2 regions of the Paenibacillus sp. P5_B5 genome follow, and region 2 is predicted to be linked to the other one. Evidence: riboswitches for the same ligand, from Rfam matches in the RefSeq annotation. Region 2 holds a riboswitch; the other holds the start of a gene.
What was found. Region 2 has a riboswitch for cyclic di-AMP ahead of AC1DOK_RS22290 (G5 domain-containing protein). Riboswitches for the same ligand answer to the same signal wherever they lie in the genome.
Positions count from the first base shown of each region.

Region 1: linked by a shared signal. The riboswitch ahead of AC1DOK_RS08025 (CAP domain-containing protein) and the one ahead of AC1DOK_RS22290 (G5 domain-containing protein) in region 2 are both predicted to bind cyclic di-AMP.

Region 1 covers NZ_JBFULK010000005.1:42,351-48,462, reverse strand. Annotated here, with positions in the region: gene AC1DOK_RS08040 (nitroreductase family protein) at 1-497, shown strand, start outside; gene rfbC (dTDP-4-dehydrorhamnose 3,5-epimerase) at 484-1,035, opposite strand; gene AC1DOK_RS08030 (GNAT family N-acetyltransferase) at 1,142-1,570, opposite strand; gene AC1DOK_RS08025 (CAP domain-containing protein) at 1,748-2,497, opposite strand; cyclic di-AMP (ydaO/yuaA leader) riboswitch at 2,501-2,634, opposite strand; gene AC1DOK_RS08020 (methyl-accepting chemotaxis protein) at 2,888-4,645, shown strand; gene AC1DOK_RS08015 (response regulator) at 4,788-5,468, shown strand; gene AC1DOK_RS08010 (sensor histidine kinase) at 5,465-6,112, shown strand, end outside.
Region 2 covers NZ_JBFULK010000023.1:10,334-16,445, reverse strand. Annotated here, with positions in the region: gene rsmA (16S rRNA (adenine(1518)-N(6)/adenine(1519)-N(6))-dimethyltransferase RsmA) at 1-570, opposite strand, end outside; gene rnmV (ribonuclease M5) at 574-1,116, opposite strand; gene AC1DOK_RS22290 (G5 domain-containing protein) at 1,269-2,402, opposite strand; cyclic di-AMP (ydaO/yuaA leader) riboswitch at 2,597-2,822, opposite strand; gene AC1DOK_RS22285 (ABC transporter ATP-binding protein) at 3,103-3,864, shown strand; gene AC1DOK_RS22280 (ABC transporter permease) at 3,882-5,138, shown strand; gene AC1DOK_RS22275 (TatD family hydrolase) at 5,202-5,969, opposite strand; gene AC1DOK_RS22270 (HD domain-containing protein) at 6,040-6,112, opposite strand, start outside.

The sequences.
Region 1 (6,112 bases), on a different contig from region 2:
TTCCCTTCTCAACCGATATGATTATAGAATTATTAAATGTGGCTATCTGGGCCCCAAATCATAAGCTTTCAGAGCCTTGGAGATTCATTCTTGTACAAGGGGAAGGAAAGAAGCGATTAGCTAACGCTGTTCTCGATTCTTTCACAGCGGAGAATAAGGAGAAAATTGGCGAGAAGACCTATAACAATTTGGTTAATAACGTTCCTGTTCATCTAGTTGTTGTTGTCAGAGAAGACGAGAATCCTGTACGCAGAGAAGAAGATTATGCAGCTACAGCTAGCCTTATTCAGAATTTCCAACTCGCTGCATGGGAACAAGGTATCGGTATGGTATGGAAAACAAGTGGATACACGAAATCCGCACAATTCCGTGAAGCACTTCAGATCGAAGCTAACGAGCGTGTTGTTGGACTACTCCAAATGGGCTATCCCGAAATGATTCCGCAAGCAAGCTCTCGTATTCCTGCTGAGCAGAAGCTCACGATCATACAAAATTAATTTCTGCTAACTCTAATATAGGTAGATCTCGATCCTTAATGGATAGGATCGGCTTCGCGATTGGCCAATCAATCCCGATAAACTCATCATTCCAAGCTATTCCCCTATCACAATTCGGTGAATAATATTCATCAACCTTGTAGAATACTTGTGTATTGGGAACAAGTGTACAGAAGCCATGAGCAAATCCTTTGGGAATCAACAATTGTCTCTTATTCGCTTCACTAAGAACTACACCTGTCCAATGACCGAATGTTGGTGAGTCTTTGCGTAGATCTACCGCTACATCATAGATGGCGCCTGTTAAGACTCTCACCAGTTTAGTCTGTGCTTTGGGCTTGAGCTGATAATGTAGACCTCTTAGCACACCCGCTTCCTTGGATAAAGAATGGTTGTCCTGAACGAATGCGATGTTAATCCCTGCATCTTGAAACTCTCGTGAATTATAGCTCTCCATAAAGAAGCCACGTGGGTCTTCATAGCTTGCAGGTTCAATGATATATACATCTCGTAATTGTTTTGTTGGAATTATTTGCATACTAAATACACCCGCTTTACCCGTTTATATCACCATATGCGGTGGGTAAGCGGAACATACATAATGAACCGACTCCGTCCACTAATGCAAGACGGAGTCGGTTATTTTATAACTTTTTAACTAGATAATAGTGCGTATGCTCGCCTGCAACACCCTCAATTTGTCCATATACTTCAAACCCTTGTTTTTGATAGAAACCAAGTGCTTGAAAGCTGAGAGTGTCCAATTTAATCATCGAGCATTTCAGTTCCTTCGCTTTATCCTCTGCCATCTGAATCAGCTTAGCACCATAGCCACGCTTCCTCAGTTTCTCATCTAGCCATAGAATTTCAATCGCTAAGACATCCCAGAAATTACGACCTATCATTCCGCCACATACCTGACCACTCTCTTCGTCAAGCACGAAGAAGTTCACTTCTTGATGCTGCTCTCTCAGACGCTCTGAAATATGGTTTCGATTAAATTGTGATAATCCAGTTCTTACTTGCTTTTTGGCTTCTATATTCTCACCGTTGTCCTCTATGATCCGAAACATTGAATCCCCCCCATATCATTCAGCATAATAATCTAACATCTTATATAGATAGTAATTCTACGATAATCGAAAAATTTAATCAATTTATCGATAACCGCCAAAACATATGCTGATATATTCACAAAAAAAAGACTAACGAAAGACATATTTCATGCCTAACGTTAGTCTCTATTGAAATTAACCTATGAACTCTTGTACCCATACACCTTGATAATATCCTACACCTATTTTCGTAAAGTTAGGGTTTAGGATGTTTTCCTTATGACCCGCACTGTTCATCCAGGCTTTCATAACATCCGCTGGAGAACGCTGCCCTTTAGCAATGTTCTCACCCGCTGTGCGATAAGAAATGTTATAAGACTTCATCATATCGAATGGTGAACCGTATCTTGGTGAATTATGATCAAAATAATTATTAGTGTACATATCCTTTGCTTTATCTAGCGCCATATTTGAAAGAGCTGTGTCCATAGTTAGTGGCTTAGCACCAACTTTTGCCCGCTCATCATTAACAAGTTTAACAACCTCTTGTGTAAATTGAGAAGTGCCTGTATCCGGCTTAGTGCCCGTATCTGGTTTAGTACCTGTTCCTGGCTTAGTGCCTGTATCAGGCTTCGTGCCTGTGTCCGGCTTAGTACCTGTACCTGGTTTAGTACCTGTGCCCGGCTTAGTACCGGTACCTGGCTTACCTGTAACCGAATCCTTCCATTGCGGAGGCCATACAATATGAATGTTTCCGAATTCCGGATTTTTAATTTTCGTCTGAAGATCACTATTAATCTTCTTTATGATCTGATTAGCAGACTCATTATCTGGCAACTGACACGAATTATTTGTAGCGGCGGATGCTGCTCCAGCTCCAGCCGACACCATCATAACTAATGCTAGCGAACTTGTTACTGCTACTTTCTTAAAACTCTTTTTCATATCTTACTCTCCTTTGGTAGCCTACGAGGTTAGCTGACGGGTTCGAGATAAAGAGCAATCCTCTACCATATCAAATGGTTTCACCCCACAAAAACAACGGTTCCCCCGCGCTCAATGAGCTTCGACTTGATTGTGGTACTAAACCATAGTAACATCCTCTACCAACTCTTTCATTCCCAAATTAATGGTAGATATGGTTGTATTCAACTAGTTGACGCGATTATTAAAATAATCAAATAATTACTCTATTAAGTCACAAAATTAACATATGTCTGAAAATTATTATTCATTATCAAAAGGTCTTTGTAGGAATTTGTCGAAATACTGGGTGTAAATGGCATTGTTACTGCTATAGCAAGAAGAAACTGGAATAAACTGGAGGAGAACTATATGAGCAAAGATAAATCATTACAACCTACAATAACGATTCGCACCAAACTCCTTACTGCATGTTTAATTCTGTTAATCGTTCCAATAATTATTATCGGAACAATCAGTTATCAATCGTCATCCAAGGAAACAAACACACTTATTGAAAAAAACATTCAAAATAACGTAGCCATGGCACTTGCTCTGATTACCTCATTTGATGAATCCGTAAAGAATGGAACTTTATCTAAAGAAGAAGCACAAGAAAAAGTGAAAACAGCCTTACTTGATTCTAAGCAGGGGGGTATAAGAACGATCAATAAAGATATTGATTTGGGTGAGCACGGGTACTATTACGTACTTGATGATCAAGGTATGCTGCTGGCACATCCAAAGCTAGAAGGTCAAAGCATATGGGACAGAAAAACAAGTGACGGTTTCTACTATATCCAAGACGTTATCGCTAAAGCGAAAAGCGGTGGCGGATTAACCAAATATAACTGGCCTTTACCGAATTCCGAAAAGGAGGCGCTCAAGGTAGTATACAGTGCGTATTACGAGAATTGGGGCTGGATTGTCTCTGCTGGATCCTATATGCAGGATTACAACCAAGGACTCACCAATATCCTTAAGACCCTTCTCATCACACTTGCGAGTTGCTTCTTGGCAGGTCTACTATTTTCCTATTTATTCGCTAGGCATATAGCTAAGCCACTCTCTATTGTAAGTGAACAAACGGTGCAAATCGCAAAAGGTGATCTTACGGGTGACTTCCTACTCATCAAGAATCAGGATGAGCTCGGACAACTCGGAAGAATGTTCTCACTCATGCGTCAGAACATTCTTAAGCTTGTAACAGAAATCAGCACAAGCTCTGATCAAGTATCACAGAAGCTCGGGGCTTTAGCTCAATCAACACATGAAGTAACGGAAGCGAGCAACCATATTTCTTCTTCCGTCCAGCAAATTTCGTTACTCACTCACACACAAGCCAGAAGTGTTGAGGAGAATGCAAATGCAATGGAAGAGATGGCGGCAGCTATCCAGCGGATTTCAGAGACATCTACCATTACACTTGGTGTATCTGAAAGTATGGCTAATGAAGCTGATCAAGGTAGTTTATTTATAGCTGAGACTACAGAGAAAATGACTTCTCTACATGCCACGATCAGTGATTTATCGATCGTTATTGAGCAGCTTAATGATCGCTCACAGCAGATTGGTTCAATCGTTCAAGTCATTACAGAAATCGCTAATCAGACAAGATTATTATCACTCAATGCTGCGATTGAATCGGCTCGAGCTGGGGAAGCGGGTCAAGGCTTCGCTGTAGTTGCTTCCGAGGTTCGGAAACTTGCAGATCGCTCTAATCATTCTGCACTGCAAGTATCGGAGCTCATTAGCAGTATTCAAGGCAACATCACATTTGTTGTAACAGAAATGCATAGAAGTGAAATAGAAGTGAATATTGGAGTTGAATCCGTAATAAAAACAGGAGAAGCCTTTAATCGGATTCATCAAGCGACGAAGAATACTGTGACTCTTATTCAAGACGCATCCGCCGCTTCACAGGAGCTATCCGCGGGAGCACAGCAGGTTGCAGCGTCCTTGCAAGAAATGAAGCGAATGTCTGAGAACACCGCTAACACGACTGAATCCATATCAAGCTATACGGAGGAACAACTTGCGTCAATGGAGAACATTGTTGCATCTGCTGACTCAATTAGCCATTTAGCTGAAACTCTGCAGCAAACAGCTCATCAATTCAAAATTAAATAATTGAAGTTGATAAGCAAAGTGCTATTAATAAGAATAATTTTAGTCACATATTCGAGCATGTCTCTAACATTGAACTTGCAAATCATAATGTTTAAAGATAATCTGTAAGGGAAACCAAGTCTAAACCATAGGTGGGAATAACATGAGTAGACAGATTCTCATCGCTGATGATGATCCACATATTCGGGAGCTTGTAGGCCTGCTACTAAAAAGAGAAGGCTATACGGTACATGAAGCTGAAGATGGCGGTGCTGCTGCAGCAATACTTGAACAAGAGAACATTCATCTAGCAGTTGTTGATGTGATGATGCCGATCAAGAATGGTTGGCAGCTATGTGAAGAAATTCGCACACACTATGATATTCCTGTTATTATGCTCACTGCCAAAGGACAAGCCAAAGATATCGAAACGGGCTTTCTAGCCGGTACAGATGATTATATGGTCAAGCCCTTTGAACCCAAGGAACTACTCTTTCGAATTAAAGCCCTACTTCGTCGTTACCGAATGGTTTCATCTGAAGTCATTAAATTAAATAACACCATTATTAATCGTAAGAGCTATGAAGTCATTCATGGTGATAACATTCAAGTTCTACCACTCAAGGAGTTTGAGCTTTTATCTCAGCTCGCTAGCTTTCCAGGGCGTATTTTCACCCGCGAGGAACTAGTAGATTTAATCTGGGGAGCAGACTTCCAAGGTGACAATCGAACCGTTGATGTTCATATCAAACGACTTCGTGAGCGATTTAGCGATTATTCAAATGATTTTATCATCACAACAGTTCGAGGAATCGGATATAAGCTTGAGGTGCAAGAAGCATGAGAACCCTCTACGTCCGAATAGTCCTTATCGCTATCTTAATCGCTCTTATCAGCAGTACAATGGCACTCCTAGCGACCAGTATTCATTACCAAACGAATTTAAAAAAATATTACGAAGAGAAATTAATTCATATCTCAAAGGAAATTAAAACCCTGTATGAGCGAACACCCAAACTTAGTAAAGATGAATATTTTCCACATATCGCTAGTATGGGTTTTCAAATTTATTTAACAGATGGGAAACAGGGTGATTTTTACGGAAGAGCCTTTGGAAAAACCGAGCTTCCCGAGGATCAAGTAATTAATGTCTTGAATGGTCAAATATACTACGGTGCTCTAAGAGATACCAGTGGCCTCTCGATCACGGGGTATTTTGAGAATAGCTTACGGAATAGTGTCGGTATTCCAATTAACGTGCAGGGAAAGAATTATGCACTGTTTATTAAACCTGATCTAAATCAGCAAATTGGTGAAGTCCGCATTATTATGGCGTTACTCCTATTCTTTACCTTTCTATTTAGCATCGTGTTAATCATTATCTTCACTCGGTTTATCGTTAAACCTATTAAGAACTTAACCGAAGCAACTAAAAATATAGTTAATGGTGATTATGACCTTCAGCTCGATGTAAATAGACGGGATGAG
Region 2 (6,112 bases):
TTGTACAGCAATGGATAACGAACCATAATCTTTGCCGCCTGGAGGCGCAGACATGCGCTCTGCAACTTCCTTCTGTGTCATAACAACGATATGCTCCAGTGGAAGCTTCTCTTCGAGCAGACGCATAATAATCGGTGTTGTAATGTAATACGGCAGATTAGCAACCACACTAACTTCAGATGCTTCACTAAACTGCTCTTTGAACAATGCTTGCAGATCTTGCTTCAGTACATCCCCATGTACCACACTTGCATGTGGGTAAGGTGCTAGTGTCTCAGCAAGAATAGGTAATAGCCTCTGATCAATTTCAAGTGCAACAACTTTGCCAGCAACCTTAGCCAAAGGCTGTGTAAGTGCACCAATTCCTGGGCCAATCTCAAGTACGGCCTTCTCCTTAGTTAACTCTGCTGCTGACACAATTTTACGTAAGATGTTAACGTCCGTTAAAAAGTTCTGTCCCAAGCTCTTCTTAAGTACAAGTCTATGCTTCTTTAGCACACTATTGGTATGTTTAGGACTTCCAATATCCTGTTCGACCTGAAATTCTTCTCCGATAAGTTCTTTATCCATTTACTACCCTCTTCGATCCAGCTGTTCAACGGCTGCTTCAAATTCCTCACGGGATATCTGAAAGGCCGTACAACGCTTATAAAATTGTTTACCATTACAATAGCCAATACCGAGTATATTACCCACTTCAAGCCTTCTAGCTGCAGCCTGTGGATGATTGAGCATTCCCGTCTGTATGAGATCCTCTATTCTTAACTCTGCAACCGCTCCATCGAATTCCGTCTTCACATTCGCTAAAGCATTTCGGATTGCTTCAGGAGAAGCGTTCTCTACACCTATGTCATCTTTACGTAATGCTTGTTCTTGCGTTAAGAAAGCATGTTTACAGCCAGGCACTTTAGCCGAGATTATTTTGCGAATACGTTCACCTGCATGATCGGGATCTGTAAATACAATAACCCCTCGTCGCTCCTGTGCAAGGGCAATTCTCTGCAGCACTTTGCGATTGATAGCAGAACCTCCGGTTTCGATTGTCTCTGCCTCTACGGCTCGTTTAATGGCTGTCGTATCATCCTTACCTTCTACCACAATAATTTCTTTGATCATTTACACCCATCCGCCTCCCAAATTTCCGGTAACGGAAATACAAAGCTCCATTTATTTCTGACCAACATTGAAAAGAGAAGGGGTTATCCCCTTCTCCGTAAGTTAAATCTATTTTATCATATTGTTCAACAGTTTGCCCATAAGCATCCGCATTAATCTACAATTGGTTTCTTAGGTCCAATCACATAAACGGTATAACCACGTTTGCGACCAAAACGATTCACATGATTCTCATCTTCATAGTAAATATCAATAATTTTACCTTTGATTGCGCCGCCAGTATCTTCTGCACGACGGAATCCGATACCATCAATATATACCCACCAGCCAAGCGGGATCACTTTAGGGTCCACAGCGATTGTACGACCTTCAGTTACTTTAGCACCAGAGGCTGTAATACCATACTGAGGATCATCCTTAGCCTTACCTCCACCAGCAGCTGTATAGGCGGTCAATTGTACATTATTGAGTATTTCCTTGTACGAGAATGAAAGATCGTCTTTGGACAAGTGTTTATCCACTTTATCCTGAACCGATAGCGTAACGACGTCCTTCTTGGTGCCGATCGCAACAACTTTATTCACACTTGGCGCTTTGACCGTCGCTTCAAGCAAGTTCTCTTCAACGAGTACCCCATCTTCAAATACCTTCTCGATTTGTTTAACAAGTAAGCCTTCTTTACCAGCTTGCACAATTTCCTGCTTGCCTTTAGCGAGCTTAGCATCGTCTTGTTTAACCGTTTGGAATGGTATTTCTTCCGTTACATCCTGTGCGACTTTCTCAACACGAACAAGTTTTATTTGGTCGTTAGGTGTAAGCTCTGTACTTAATTGTGGAATCACTTTATCATTGTGATCTATCTTAATTTGATATTGCTGTAGCGCTGCAGCTACTGTTTTGGCAGTTGTATATTTAACCTCTGTCTTACCGTCAGCCGTTAATTGAATAGGTATTGCATGATTGACTACGATTCGATCCCCGTGTTTAATTTTGGAATCTAGCGGCACATTAATTTCATCATACGTACCCATCGTTATAGCTTGTTCATCCAGCAGGCGATTTAGTTCCCATTGTTTTGTTTCAACAACAGTTTCTTGACCATTTACTACTACGAATACACGCTTAGAAGCGGTTCCGTACATCAGCACCATAAACATCATAATAATTACGCATGTAAAAATTGCAGGTATGATGACATATCGCAAATTTTCATGCTTCCATCGCATTGCGAAGGTTGTGCTGGATGATCGCTCTACATGGGTCTCTTCTTCTGAGATCAATCCCATTTCTTCGGTCCTCCTGTCAAAGCCTCGCCGCCTTAATGTTATACATAAATGTGTTTGACGCGACTTAGTAATTTATACAGTCGTTCGGTCACCAATAACCAGTATTAAATTTAATGCAACAAAAAAAGACCTGGAGAAGAGAGAATGCTTCTCGTGGTCTTTAGCATAGCTAAATAATAAAAGACCTGACGACAATTCCCTATCTCTTACGCTTACGAGGTTAGCTGACGGGTTCGGGCATGAGAATTGCCCTACTTTGGATGTAAATCATAATGACGATGATCATGCTTACATTCCAAAGACTCACCCCAATTACTCCTGCATCAATCAACGCCGAAATTACTACTTGTATATCTCGGCCTCTGTTCTTTACAGCGGTTCCCCCGTTCCCCAAAAATGAAGACTCAGCGAATTGAAATTGGTGATCCTATTTACTTGTATGTTGAAATAGTACGATGATACTCGACTAGCTGTAAAGGGTGATTCAATCGCAAATAAGCTTAAATTCAGGAATTTTTTTCACATTAGCGGTGATTTTTCAGTTGTCTTCCATGTTTTTCTTATTATAACTCAATTTTTTGCCATTTTTAATGGATAATGTTACTATTTTATGAGAATAGAGATGTTTTTTTAGATAAAATTAATGGATAATGCATCCTAAATTTATCAAAATATCACAAAATTAAAGCAGGTGGAGAATTTGAATCACATCCTACAAATCGAACAATTGTTCGGCGGATACTTACCAAAAAAGCCGGTACTTAAGAACGTTAATATTTCGCTAGGTAAAGGAGAAATGGTAGGACTAATTGGACTCAATGGAGCTGGGAAAAGTACCACAATTAAGCATATTCTTGGGCTCATGCTGCCCAAACAAGGAAAAATAACCATTAATAATTTACAGCTCAGCGACGATCTGCAATCTTACCGGTCATCTTATGCTTATGTCCCTGAAAATCCCGAGCTTTATAATGAATTGACAGTTCGCGAACATCTAGAGTTAACAGCTATGGCTTATGGGATTTCCAAAGAGGATTATGCAAGGCGTTCAGAGCAATTATTGACTGAATTTAGAATGCAGGAGAAGGCAGACCATTTCCCATCACAGCTTTCTAAAGGTATGAAGCAAAAAGTAATGATCATGAATGCATTTCTTGTAGAACCACCGCTTTATATTATTGATGAGCCATTTCTCGGGCTTGATCCACTAGCTATGCGCTCCTTGCTCGAAACAATGTCGAACTTCAAACAGAATGGTGCGTCTTTTCTTATATCCTCTCATATTCTTGCAACAATTGAGAAATATTGTGACCGATTCGTCATTCTTCATTACGGACAAGTTATCGCACAAGGAACGCTGAACGAACTCAAAATAGGACTCGGCATTGAACCACAATCAGAGACATCGCTCGACGATTTATTCTATATGTATGTGACAAGAGAAGACAAACGGGACCGCTAAGGTAAGAGGGTGAAACAATGAATAATGACCAACCAAGAAATCAAAATATAGCAAATTCTGAGGTCACACAAATTTGGAAGAAAAGAAGGCAATCTTTTAATAAAGAAGCGCTTGGTTACTGGCTTTATGTGCTGAGAAGTAATTTTGTTGGATATGTGTTTCTTCTATTAATAGGTGGTATTTATTATTATGTAAAAGTGCTGGACGAATTGCCTCGTGACTACCCTTATTGGTGGGTTGCAATGCTCGTGCTTGTCCCCCTGTTAGCTATGGGTTCGATTCGCACTTTTTTGGTTCAGCCAGACCGCATGTTTCTCCTGCCACTTGAAGGTCACTTGAATGGTTATTTCCAAGCTGCTATTAAACATACCATGCTGGTGCATGCTTGTATCACAACTTTCGGCCTACTCGTAATTTGGCCATTATATCTTCACTGTGAAGGAACAGAAGCACAACCCCTATGGCTTGTTCTCGGCTTAATTTGGCTCACCAAATGGGCTGCACTACTAGCTAATTGGCAAGAAAGTAGAATGGTCAGCAAACAGTCCCGTATGATCTCTGTTCTTTTTCGCTGGAGCATTGCCCTTGCTATTGTCCCTCTCGCATTGATCAACGGTGTAATGTGGGCCGCTTTGCTCCTCTTATTAGCAATTATATTATGGATCATTATCATACGAATGGTTCCTAAACATACTACTGGCTGGGAAATACTCATTGAACGCGAACAAGCCACTCGCAGACGATACTATCGCTTTTTTGCAATGTTCGTAGATGTAACTCCGTTACCTGTAACCGTTCGAAGGAGAGGTCTAGCATCACTTGTAACGAGACTCTACAAATTTAATGCTTCCAATACACACTTATATCTCTTTACGAAAACATGGTTTCGCACTGATTTGTTCAGCATGTTTGCACGTACGACACTCGTTACACTATTCATTACTTTTTTCGTGTCAAGTGACAGCGCACGTGTGATCATTGTATTAATAGGGATTATCATTTCTGCCTTACAACTATCTACTTTGCGTGATGCACATAAATATACCTTTTGGCTTCAGATGTATCCGATCGATCCTGTACAGCAAGTCGGTGGTATATTGCAAATCATGAAATCTGCAATCGCTGCGCAATCACTACTATTCGGGCTTACATTGCTACTTACTGCTTCAAATCTACTCTACGCTACAGTACCTTTAGTAATTATGGGAATCTACATCCTGTATTGCCGCTACATCCTAAAACGTAAATGGATACGTGATCTGACATCATTATAAGAGGCTTTCCCATAAGTAACATTATGGGGGCCTCTTTGCTTGTTCAATCAATTATAGATTTCTTTATTTTAATCCAAGAAGTCGAACAGCATTTGCTGTCGTGATTTGCGCAAGTTCTTCTAAACTGAGTCCACGAATTTCTGCCGCAGTTTCAGCCACTAGACGAACATAGGCCGATTCATTTCGTTTACCTCGATAAGGATGAGGTGTTAGGTACGGCGAATCCGTTTCAATTAATAGACGATCTAACGGTACCTGTGCAAGCACCTCTTTGGGCTGCTTAGCATTCTTGAATGTCACAGGACCACCGAAGGAAATATGAAAATTCATATCTAGACATTGCTTAGCGGTTTCCCAAGAGCCTGAGAAACAGTGCATAATTCCGCCCACCTCTGACGCTTTCTCTTCGCGTAATACTTGAAGAATGTCATGATGCGCATCACGATTATGAATAATGATGGGCATACCTAGCTTTCGCGCTAAGCGAATTTGTTCCCTGAAAACACGATTTTGTACATCTTTAGGGGACTTATCCCAATGATAATCAAGTCCGATTTCTCCAATAGCTACAACCTTATCATGCTTGCATAGGGATTCAATCCACTCCAGATCCTCTGGTTGCATATCAATCGCATCGACTGGGTGCCAGCCAACTGCTGAATAAATAAAATCATACTGTTCTGCAAGGGCAATAGATGACGGAATCGTTTCTCGATTAAAACCGATATTGACCATTCGAGTTACACCCGCTTCTAATGCACGTTCAATTACCTGGTCTCGATCCTCATCAAACTGCTCTGCGTTTAAATGTGTATGGGTATCTGTTAACATGATGTTCTCCTTCATCTATATCAATAAATTTATTAGTAGCATACCAAATTCTTTACCAAACCGAAACTTACTATGTATCACCCCTAACAGATTTCATTTCTTCAGGAAAATAAATACGATGCTTCCCTTGGCGCATAGTTGCA